3 regions of the Labrenzia sp. 5N genome follow, and region 1 is predicted to be linked to each of the others. Evidence: predicted binding sites of a transcription regulator. Region 1 holds the regulator's gene; each other region holds the start of a gene.
What was found. The regulator LexA, encoded in region 1, represses DNA repair genes until DNA is damaged. The targets are predictions, from matches to a motif close to TGTTCNNNNTGTGTTCNG.
Positions count from the first base shown of each region.

Region 1 (3,237 bases):
CACCAAGAAACTGGTGCGGGAGCATTTGACCGAGAAAGGCCTGTTATGAGACGGCCCGCCCCCAGGTCTCTGTCCGACATTCGTCATCCCGGCCCAGCAGCCATCAATCGGCTCCCCCATGCCAGATGTCTGGCGAAACCATTGGAAATCTCCCTGGCAGAGCAAACTCCCTTGCTGGAGGCGCTGGGCCGCTTCGCCACGCACCAAGGACTGAGCTCCGCCGTTCTCGATCTTTCCGGGCTCACGCTCGAAGCGTTCGACTTCGTAATGCCTGCCTGTGCAATTGATGACAGACATGCAGCCTGGTACAGCGACACGCACTCCTCGAAAGGCGCAACGCTGGAGTCCGCAGTTGCCATTCTCGGGATACGAGATGGTGAATGGTTCGCTCATGTACACGCCTATTGGCGTGAGGAAGAAGTCGAGCACCTTGGCCACTTACTGCCGCATACGCTGAAGGTTGCGCATCAGGGGGCCATCAAAGGGTACGGCCTGCAAGGCGCAGCCTTCGTGGCATCGCTGGATCCGGAAACCGAATTCACGCTGTTTCGTGTGCAGCAGGATGACAAACAGTCACGGACAACCGATTACAATGCGCTTATCACCACACTCGCTCCGTTTGCCGATCTGACGGACAGCATCCAAGAACTCGCAAAAGAGCTGAAAGCCCCCTCCTACGAGGTCTATGGACTGGGCAGTCTGGCCGGAGCAGCGTTTCGCGATGCCCAGCCGATGACAGGTCTGATCTCCGAGATACTCCTGACTGAAAACGCTGGCGCGAAACCGGATCAAGAGCTTTGCGTCCCAATCCGCGCCGTTGATCTCGAAGGTGCACTGCATCGGGGCATTCTCACCACTGGTGACGCGCCGACTTTGATCACCTGTGAACTGCTGATCATGACCGGATCGAAGGACGACCTAAATCCGATATCGGAGACGGATTGAATACGGCAACTTGTTCGAAGCCAAGAACAGTAAGAGAACATTTACCCTTGCAGAACACAATGAGAACAGGTACCATGTTCTTGATTTGTACCAGATGTTTTCTCGGTCAGGGGACGCCTACATGCTGACGCGCAAGCAGTACGAACTGCTCATGTTCATTCACGAAAGACTGAAAGAAACCGGTGTGCCGCCGTCTTTCGACGAAATGAAGGATGCGCTCGACCTGCGCTCCAAGTCCGGCATTCACCGCCTGATCACCGCGCTTGAAGAACGTGGCTTCATCCGGCGCCTGCCGAACCGGGCCAGAGCCATGGAGGTTGTTCGTCTTCCGGACTCCATCGCACCCGGCCTGGGCGCTCCACGGCCAAGAGGCAGCTTCTCACCTGAAGTCATTGAAGGCTCACTCGGCAAACCGGAGCCTGAAAAAGCTGCACCGGTGCCGGTGTCCAGTGTTACGGAAATCCCCGTCATGGGCCGCATTGCAGCCGGCGTGCCCATCGAGGCCATTCAAACACACAGCCATTCCATCACAGTGCCGCAGGACCTGCTTGGTCGCGGGGAACACTACGCGCTGGAGGTTCGTGGTGATTCCATGATTGAGGCCGGCATTCTGGACGGTGATACCGTTCTTATCCGCCGGACCGACAGCGCCGACAGTGGCGACATCGTGGTTGCACTTGTGGACGATGAAGAAGCCACCTTGAAGAGGCTGCGCAAGAAAGGCGCTTCCATCGCTCTTGAAGCAGCCAACCCGGCTTATGAAACCAGGATCTTCGGTCCCGGCCGCGTTCGTGTTCAGGGCCGCCTCGTTGCCCTGTTTCGTCAGTATTGACCAGTCACTCCTCTGCGCGCGCTTCGGTCACCGAGGCGCGCTCGGCTAGACGCAGGCTGTCTCTCGTTACCGTACCCTGGTGATGCCAGGGGCGCGGTGGGTCCGGGATGGCAAACTTCAGTTTCTCGATTTTCAGATTTTCGTTTGGCGGATGGCCCGGTGCACCGGCTCCGCTCGTAGCATTTGCGGCCTCGCTGAAATCACCGGGCGATAGCCAGATGGAGACGGCACCACGTTCGGTGCGCGTACCGTGATCCAGAACGAGGGTTGCGCCGCAGCTCTCCGGAGCGACAAGATCGGTCACGACCAAATCGGCATATCGGCAATCCAGCTGAAACGATTCAAATGTCTTTGGCTGCGCGATTGCAAAAAAGGATCGCTTGCCATCCAGCCGTTCTGCGTCCTCTGAATTGACGTAGGCCCTGATGACACAACCGTCGTCATCGCAATTTCTTTGAGGCGATTTCATCTTGCGCGACAAGATCGCATCATTCCTCACTCCTTCCGACTGCAGCCATAGATCACTTGCAAACGATCTCCCCCTTGCTGCGTAACGCAAAGTTCCCGTTTCATCGCGGGCAGCTATTCGAGAGCCGCTTGCAGCAATCTGGATATCGGGAGGCCGGCTGGTAAGAACAATCAATATTCCTGCGACGAGAGGCACTCCGGCGAGCACACGCTTTCTGCCAGGCACCAACAATCCGGCAAATAATGCTGATAGCAACAGCAATGCAGCAGCCCCGTCGAGCCTTCCGGAAGTTCCGCTGCCGGCATCAAGGACTGCGGTAAAGGAAGCAACCCTCAACAGAAGTGAAACTCCGAAAGACATGACAGCCAGAGGGAGAGCTGCAAGGCCGAAGGGCATCAGAACGAATGCAAGTACTCCCATCGGCATCACAACAAGTGAAAACACCGGCATTCCCAGCAAGTTGCCGACAAGGCCATAGGGCGCGATGCGGCTGAAGTGATGAGCTCCTATTATGCCGGTCGCCAGCCCTGCGACCAATGCGGTGACGAACAGCCCTGCAACCCACTTGCCGAGGTAAAGACAAGTCGCCATGCCCCATCCGGACAGTCTTTCACCAGATGACAGAGAACGATCTCGCTGCCGCCACAGGTCATATACGGCGACCAGGCAGATCACGGCAGCGAAGGACATCTGGAAGCCGGGAAAAAACAACCGCTCAGGAGCAATCAGCAAGAGTACGAGGCCAGCCAACGCTACGCTTCGCAGGGTCAGGCCGCGTCGCCCCACCAGAATTCCGACAAAGACAATCGCGATCATCAGGAACGATCGTTGCGTCGCAACCGCACTACCGGACAGAAGCAGATAGACAACTGCAGCACCAAGGGCTGAAAGCGCGGCCCATTTGTGCACCGGCCACCTGAGCGTCAGGACCGGCACCAAGGAAAAGAGCAGCAAGACCGCGCCATAGGCGCCGCCTGCAAAGAGCGCCATA
Region 1 covers NZ_JAAZTM010000020.1:126,209-129,445, reverse strand. Annotated here, with positions in the region: gene HEP89_RS21135 (acyl-CoA synthetase) at 1-49, shown strand, start outside; gene HEP89_RS21130 (hypothetical protein) at 142-945, shown strand; gene lexA (transcriptional repressor LexA) at 1,067-1,777, shown strand; gene HEP89_RS21120 (ComEC/Rec2 family competence protein) at 1,782-3,237, opposite strand, start outside.

Region 2 (3,237 bases), 250 kb from region 1:
GCAGTTACCGTGCAACCGGGCCCCGCGACCCGATTCCCGGAAACTGCGCCCGTAAACCGTTTGATACTATAACAGGGTTCATCAGATGGTTAAGGGGCGCCGTCCTACACAGGTTTGAAATCAGCCGACTGTGACGATTTTGCCTCGTTGCTGACAGTACAGCTGCCCACCATCACGGTGCCAGAAACGGCAGAACTGCGGCTGTTTGGAAAAACAACCTGGCGTGATTGGCATCACGCCGCCTTCTTCGTCAACGGCGTATCTACGGCTTCACGAGTACGTGAGACATTACCGGAGAGCCAAATGCCGTTTCAATTCAATGTTGGTGACCATTCGTCACCGATCTGGAAATACACAAGTTTCAACTCTTCCCAGTATTCAAAGCTGAAATGGGCCAGAAACAAGCTTTTCAAGATGGTCAAGAACAACCCGGGATGTAATGCCTATTTCCGGACGCTACCCAAGGGGCGAAGCTTGTCGGACATGATCAACGACAGCTCGATTTGGGTGAATTACGGACCGACCATTTCACCGCTACATGGGGAAATCCACGTTCCTTCCGGGGAAATCGCGGTTGGTGACCGGGCCTTTAAAATGGGCAGGTGGATGGTGCTGGCCACCATCATTCATGAATTCGCGCATCACAACGGCGCCCCGATTACGGGTGGCGACACACGCGCAGAAGAAGCCGTCTATCACTGCGGTCTCGGCAGTGCGAAGGAATATTACGACGGCGTTGATGACCCGAACACGCCTTACGACCCAAACGTCGGCGGTTGATCAACATACCCTGGTGCGCGGCCCCAAAGCATGGGACCGCACCCGCTAACGCAGAAAAAGATCAGAACGGAATTTCGTCGTCCATGGGGCCGCCACCGCCACCGGACGGACCGCCGTAACCGCCACCGCTGCTGGAACCGCCGCCATAGCCACCACCGAAATTCCCGCCGGAACCGGAACCGGAACCGCCGCCGCCGAAGCCACCTCCGCCTTGTGAGTCATTGCCGTAATCGGGAAGACCGCCGGATGCACCGCCACCTTCGCCGCGGCCGTCAAGCATGGTCAGGTTGGAGTTGAAGCCCTGCAGCACGATCTCGGTGGAGTACCGGTCCTGACCGGACTGATCCTGCCATTTGCGGGTCTGAAGCTGGCCTTCGAGATAAACCTTTGATCCCTTGCGCAGATATTGCTCCGCAACTTTGCAAAGACCGTCGTTGAAAATCACGACACGGTGCCACTCCGTCTTTTCACGACGCTCACCGGTGTTGCGGTCGCGCCAGGATTCCGACGTCGCAATCCGGAGATTGGCGATCGGGCGGCCATCCTGCGTACGGCGGATTTCCGGGTCTGCTCCCAGATTGCCGACCAAAATTACTTTGTTGACGCTGCCCGCCATACTGAACTCCTGTTTGTTTTTCGTTGACCCCGCCGACGATGTTCGTGTGCTTCTCCGGCACGTGTCGATAAACGGTCAACGTTGCAAGCTTTGCTGCTAGAAACCAGAACCCTAACGGCACGCCAACAGCTTCGCCGCTATTTTCGCCAGGCTTCACTCATTTTCCACAAGGCAACTCACAAACTGCCGCCTGGTTCATCCGCCTAAAATTCGAGCAAAATCGACAGACACAATCCTTGATTGCGCCAAGTTACAATTTGCTCCACTTTTGTTCCAATCAAGCCCCGATTTTTCTGTCAGGACATTATCTCATGAACTGCGAGGTTTCGGTCACCTATTTCTGCTCGGCTCCTGACGCGGTAATCGTTAATGTACTTGTTTTGTTCTTATCATTTCTGTAAAAGCGATTCAATCAGGCATCGCATCGACAAGTGCCTCTGGCACGATAATGAAAATGCCTCACTGGAAGCTCCGCCCGAAACTGCTATATCGGGGCAAACAGACATCATCGGCAATGGACCATCTTAGCGTATGCGCGAGCAACAATCGTCTTTGGGCGACGCATGCGGTCAGGAAGAACGACAATGAAGACAGCCAAGGGATCGCAGTCGGAAGAAGCCTGGAAGGCGGACCCAACACGGGTCATCAGCATCCGTGGCGCACGGGAGCATAACCTGAAGGGCGTCGACCTGGACCTGCCCCGCGACAAGTTGATTGTCATGACCGGCCTGTCTGGCTCTGGCAAGTCGTCACTCGCCTTCGACACCATATATGCAGAAGGACAGCGGCGGTACGTGGAAAGCCTGTCCGCCTACGCGCGCCAGTTCCTGGAAATGATGCAGAAACCGGACGTCGACCAGATCGACGGACTGTCTCCGGCAATCTCCATCGAACAAAAGACCACGTCCCGCAATCCGCGCTCCACGGTCGGAACGGTTACGGAAATCTACGATTACATGCGCCTTTTGTTTGCGCGAGTCGGCGTTCCCTATTCCCCCGCCACCGGTCTGCCTATCGAAAGCCAGACCGTCAGCCAGATGGTCGATCGCATTCTGGAGCTGGAAGAAGGTGCCCGCCTCTACCTGCTCGCGCCGATGGTTCGCGGCCGCAAGGGCGAGTATCGCAAGGAACTTGCCGAGCTGATGAAGAAGGGTTTCCAGCGCGTCAAGATCGACGGAACCTTCCATGAGATTTCCGAGCCCCCTGCCCTCGACAAGAAATTCAAGCACGATATCGACGTCGTCGTAGACCGTATCGTCGTGCGTGACGATATCTCCGGTCGGCTTGCCGATTCACTGGAAACGGCGCTGAAACTTGCCGACGGCATTGCAATTGCCGAATTTGCCGACAAGACCGACGAGAACGGCAACCCGGAACGGCTGATCTTTTCCGAAAAATTTGCCTGCCCGGTATCCGGCTTCACCATTCCGGAGATCGAGCCGCGCCTGTTCTCGTTTAACAATCCCTTCGGTGCCTGCCCCACTTGTGATGGCCTTGGAACGACACTCGCCTTCGAGGAAGACCTGGTTGTTCCTGACCACTCGCTTTCCTTGCGCGAAGGAGCTGTCCTGCCGTGGGCGAAGACAGGGTCGACATCACCTTATTATGCCCAGACGCTGGAAGCACTCTGCAGTCATTTCAAGGTGTCCATGGCAACGCCCTGGAAGGATCTTCCTTCGGAAGTGCGCGAGGCAATTCTTCATGGAACCGGCAATGCGAAGATTGAATTCGTCTATGATGACGGCGTCCGCAGCTACCGGACAGAAAAGACCTTTGAAGGTGTAATCGGCAATATCGAGCGGCGCTGGCGCGAGACGGAATCCACCTGGGTTCGCGAGGAA
Region 2 covers NZ_JAAZTM010000020.1:379,982-383,218, forward strand. Annotated here, with positions in the region: gene HEP89_RS22275 (hypothetical protein) at 304-780, shown strand; gene HEP89_RS22280 (single-stranded DNA-binding protein) at 842-1,396, opposite strand; gene uvrA (excinuclease ABC subunit UvrA) at 1,981-3,237, shown strand, end outside.
Region 2: HEP89_RS22280 (single-stranded DNA-binding protein) is a predicted target of LexA. The motif match lies at 1,655-1,672, and genes of this name have one in related genera.

Region 3 (3,237 bases), on a different contig from region 1:
GGTGCCGTTTCGGCGAAGAACCTTTTCGAGGCAATCAACGCGCGGCGAGAGATTGACCTTCATCGTTTCATCTTCGCCCTGGGCATCCGTCACGTGGGCGAGGGCAACGCCAAACTTCTGGCACGTGCCTATGGCTCCTGGGCGGTGTTCTATGCAGCCATGAAGGCGGCGCATGACACGGCGGGCGAAGCCTGGACAGAGCTCAATGACATCGACGGCATCGGCCATATCGTTGCCGAGGCGCTGGCGGAGTTCTTTGCCGAGCAACACAATCTCGACCAACTCGACGCACTTCTGGTCGAGGTATCACCCAAGGACGCTGAAAAGATCAACGCCTCCGGCTCGCCGGTCGCAGGCAAGACAGTGGTTTTCACCGGCTCGCTGGAACGTATGACCCGCGACGAAGCCAAGGCCATGGCCGAACGCTTTGGTGCCAAGACGGCAGGTTCCGTCTCGAAAAAGACCGACCTGGTGGTGGCCGGTCCTGGTGCTGGTTCAAAGCTGAAAAAGGCCCAGGAGCTGGAGATCGAAGTCATCTCCGAGGATGACTGGTTCGATCTGGTGGGGGCCTGAGGCGCTCCTACCTTCTCTATCTCTGTTTTGCGAAGATAAGGCAGGGGCGGCATGATGCACGGGCTCCCTTGTTTACTGGATCCCCGCCTGCGCGGGGATGACAAGAGAGAGGCTTCGGGACATGGCTTTGCTTCTTGTCATCCTGGTTTGTCGCGTAGCGGCAAGACCGGGATCCAGTAACCCCTGTGCTCGCTGGAACCACAAACCTCTGGGGTTCCTGAAACCGTTATCGGCAATGCCAAATCAAAAGCACTAACGTATATCCGGGAAGAATTTCAACGAAGGCTCCACGTTGCACCTTGATCAGCAATACTATGTCTACATTCTTGGAAGCGGACTGGGCGGCACGCTCTATGTCGGGGTGACGAATGATCTGTTGGGCAGGGTTTCGCAGCACCGTGAAAGCATCGGAAGCCAGTTTACCGCGAAGTATGGCGTGCATCGGTTGGTGTATTACGAAGTTCACGAGGAAATCGAGTGGGCGATCAAGCGGGAAAAACAGCTCAAACGCTGGAATCGTGCCTGGAAGATCCGTTTGATCGAAGAACGGAATCCAAACTGGGACGACCTGTTTGCTAAACTGGTTTGACACTTTTGCGTCGCTTCGATCGTTTGCTGCGCATGGCTTGTTCTCCCGCCACTTGGTCAAGCAACAGGCTCCCTTGTTTACTGGATCCCCGCCTGCGCGGGGATGACAAGAGAGAGGCTTCAGGGCATGGCTTTGCTTCTTGTCATCCCGGTTTGACGCGCAGCGGCAAGACCGGGATCCAGTAACCCCTGTGCTCGCTGGAACCGCAAACCTCCGGGGTTCCTGAAATCTGTCGCGGCTTTGTCAAAGGAGGCGGCCTCACGCAGTTGCCGGTTCAAATAAGAAAAGCCCGCTTCTTGTCCCCACCAAATCGGTCATTCCTGCCTCGCCAGCGCCGGTATGTTGCTATATTGTTCTCAAAACAAGCGCTTGAAACCGGACCAGTAAACCATGACCGACCCGGACGGGTACGACGATTCCTTTGACGATCCATTCCAGCCTATCGGCACGCGGGCGGAGTCCGCGCCTGCTCCCGTGCGGCCGCAAGGAGGGATCGCGGCCAGGGCGATGGCGGCACGGCGGGCACCGGACTATCTGACGGGGCTGAACCCGGAGCAGCGGCTGGCGGTGGAAACGACCGAAGGGCCGGTTCTGGTGCTGGCTGGTGCCGGCACGGGCAAGACCCGCGTTCTGACAACACGCATCGCCCATATCCTGGCAACCGGCTTGGCGCGACCGTCCGAAATTCTGGCTGTCACGTTCACCAACAAGGCTTCGCGCGAGATGAAGGAACGCATTGCCGGTTTTGTCGGCGGCAATGTGGAAGGCATGGCGTGGCTCGGCACGTTCCACTCCATCTGTGTGAAGATCCTGCGCAAGCATGCCGAACTTGTCGGCTTGAAATCGTCCTTCTCGATCCTCGACACCGACGACCAGATCCGCCTTATCAAGCAGATCATCCAGGCCGAAGGGCTGGACGACAAGCGCTGGACGGCCAAGGCCTTTGCCGGGATGCTGGATGGTTGGAAAAACCGGGCTCTTGGGCCGAAAGACATCCCGGAAGGCGAGGCGCGGGCGTTTGCCAACGGCAAGGGGCGAAAGCTCTACGAGGAATATCAGGAGCGCCTGTCGATCCTGAACGCGGCCGATTTCGGTGACCTGCTTTTGCATGTCATCACGCTGTTCAAGACCCAGCCGGATGTCCTCAAGGAATATCAGCGCCGCTTCCGCTATATGCTGGTGGACGAATATCAGGACACCAACATCGCGCAGTACCTGTGGCTGCGCCTTCTGGCCCAGGGCAACCCGAATGTCTGCTGTGTCGGTGATGATGACCAGTCGATCTACGGCTGGCGCGGCGCGGAAGTCGATAACATCCTGCGCTTCGAACATGACTTCAAAGGCGCCACCGTCATTCGCCTGGAGCGCAATTATCGCTCGACCAGTCATATCCTGGCTGCCGCATCCCACCTGATTGCCTTCAATGAAGGCCGTCTCGGCAAGACCCTGTTCACGGATTTCGAGGAACCCGACCACGACCTGGTGTCGGTGGCCTCCGTCTGGGACAGCGAAGAAGAAGCGCGCACCATCGGCGACGAGATCGAGACGCTTCAGTCGCGAGGTCATTCGCTCAATGAAATGGCGGTTCTGGTGCGGGCATCGTTCCAGATGCGCGAGTTCGAAGACCGGTTTGTCACGCTGGGACTTAATTACAGGGTCATCGGCGGTCCGCGCTTTTATGAGCGCATGGAAATCCGCGATGCCATGGCCTATTTCCGCTGTGTCGCGCAGCCCGCGGACGATCTGGCGTTTGAGCGCATTGTCAACACGCCGAAGCGCGGTCTTGGCGATGCGACGCTGAAACTGGTCCATGGCGTTGCCCGGGCAGAGCGTATTCCACTGATGCAGGCGGCAAGCCAGCTTATCGATACCGAAGAACTGAAGCCAAAGCCACGCAACGCGCTGAAGTCCGTGCTCGACAACTTCGAGCGCTGGCGGCGTCAGCTCGACCAGATGAAACACACCGAACTGGCGGAAATCATCCTCGATGAGAGCGGCTACACCGAGATGTGGCGGCAGGACCGCTCGGCGGAAGCGCCCGGACGGCTCGACAACCTGAAGGAACTGATCCGGTC
Region 3 covers NZ_JAAZTM010000016.1:158,207-161,443, forward strand. Annotated here, with positions in the region: gene ligA (NAD-dependent DNA ligase LigA) at 1-573, shown strand, start outside; gene HEP89_RS16570 (GIY-YIG nuclease family protein) at 866-1,162, shown strand; gene HEP89_RS16575 (UvrD-helicase domain-containing protein) at 1,553-3,237, shown strand, end outside.
Region 3: HEP89_RS16575 (UvrD-helicase domain-containing protein) is a predicted target of LexA. The motif match lies at 1,503-1,520, and genes of this name have one in related genera.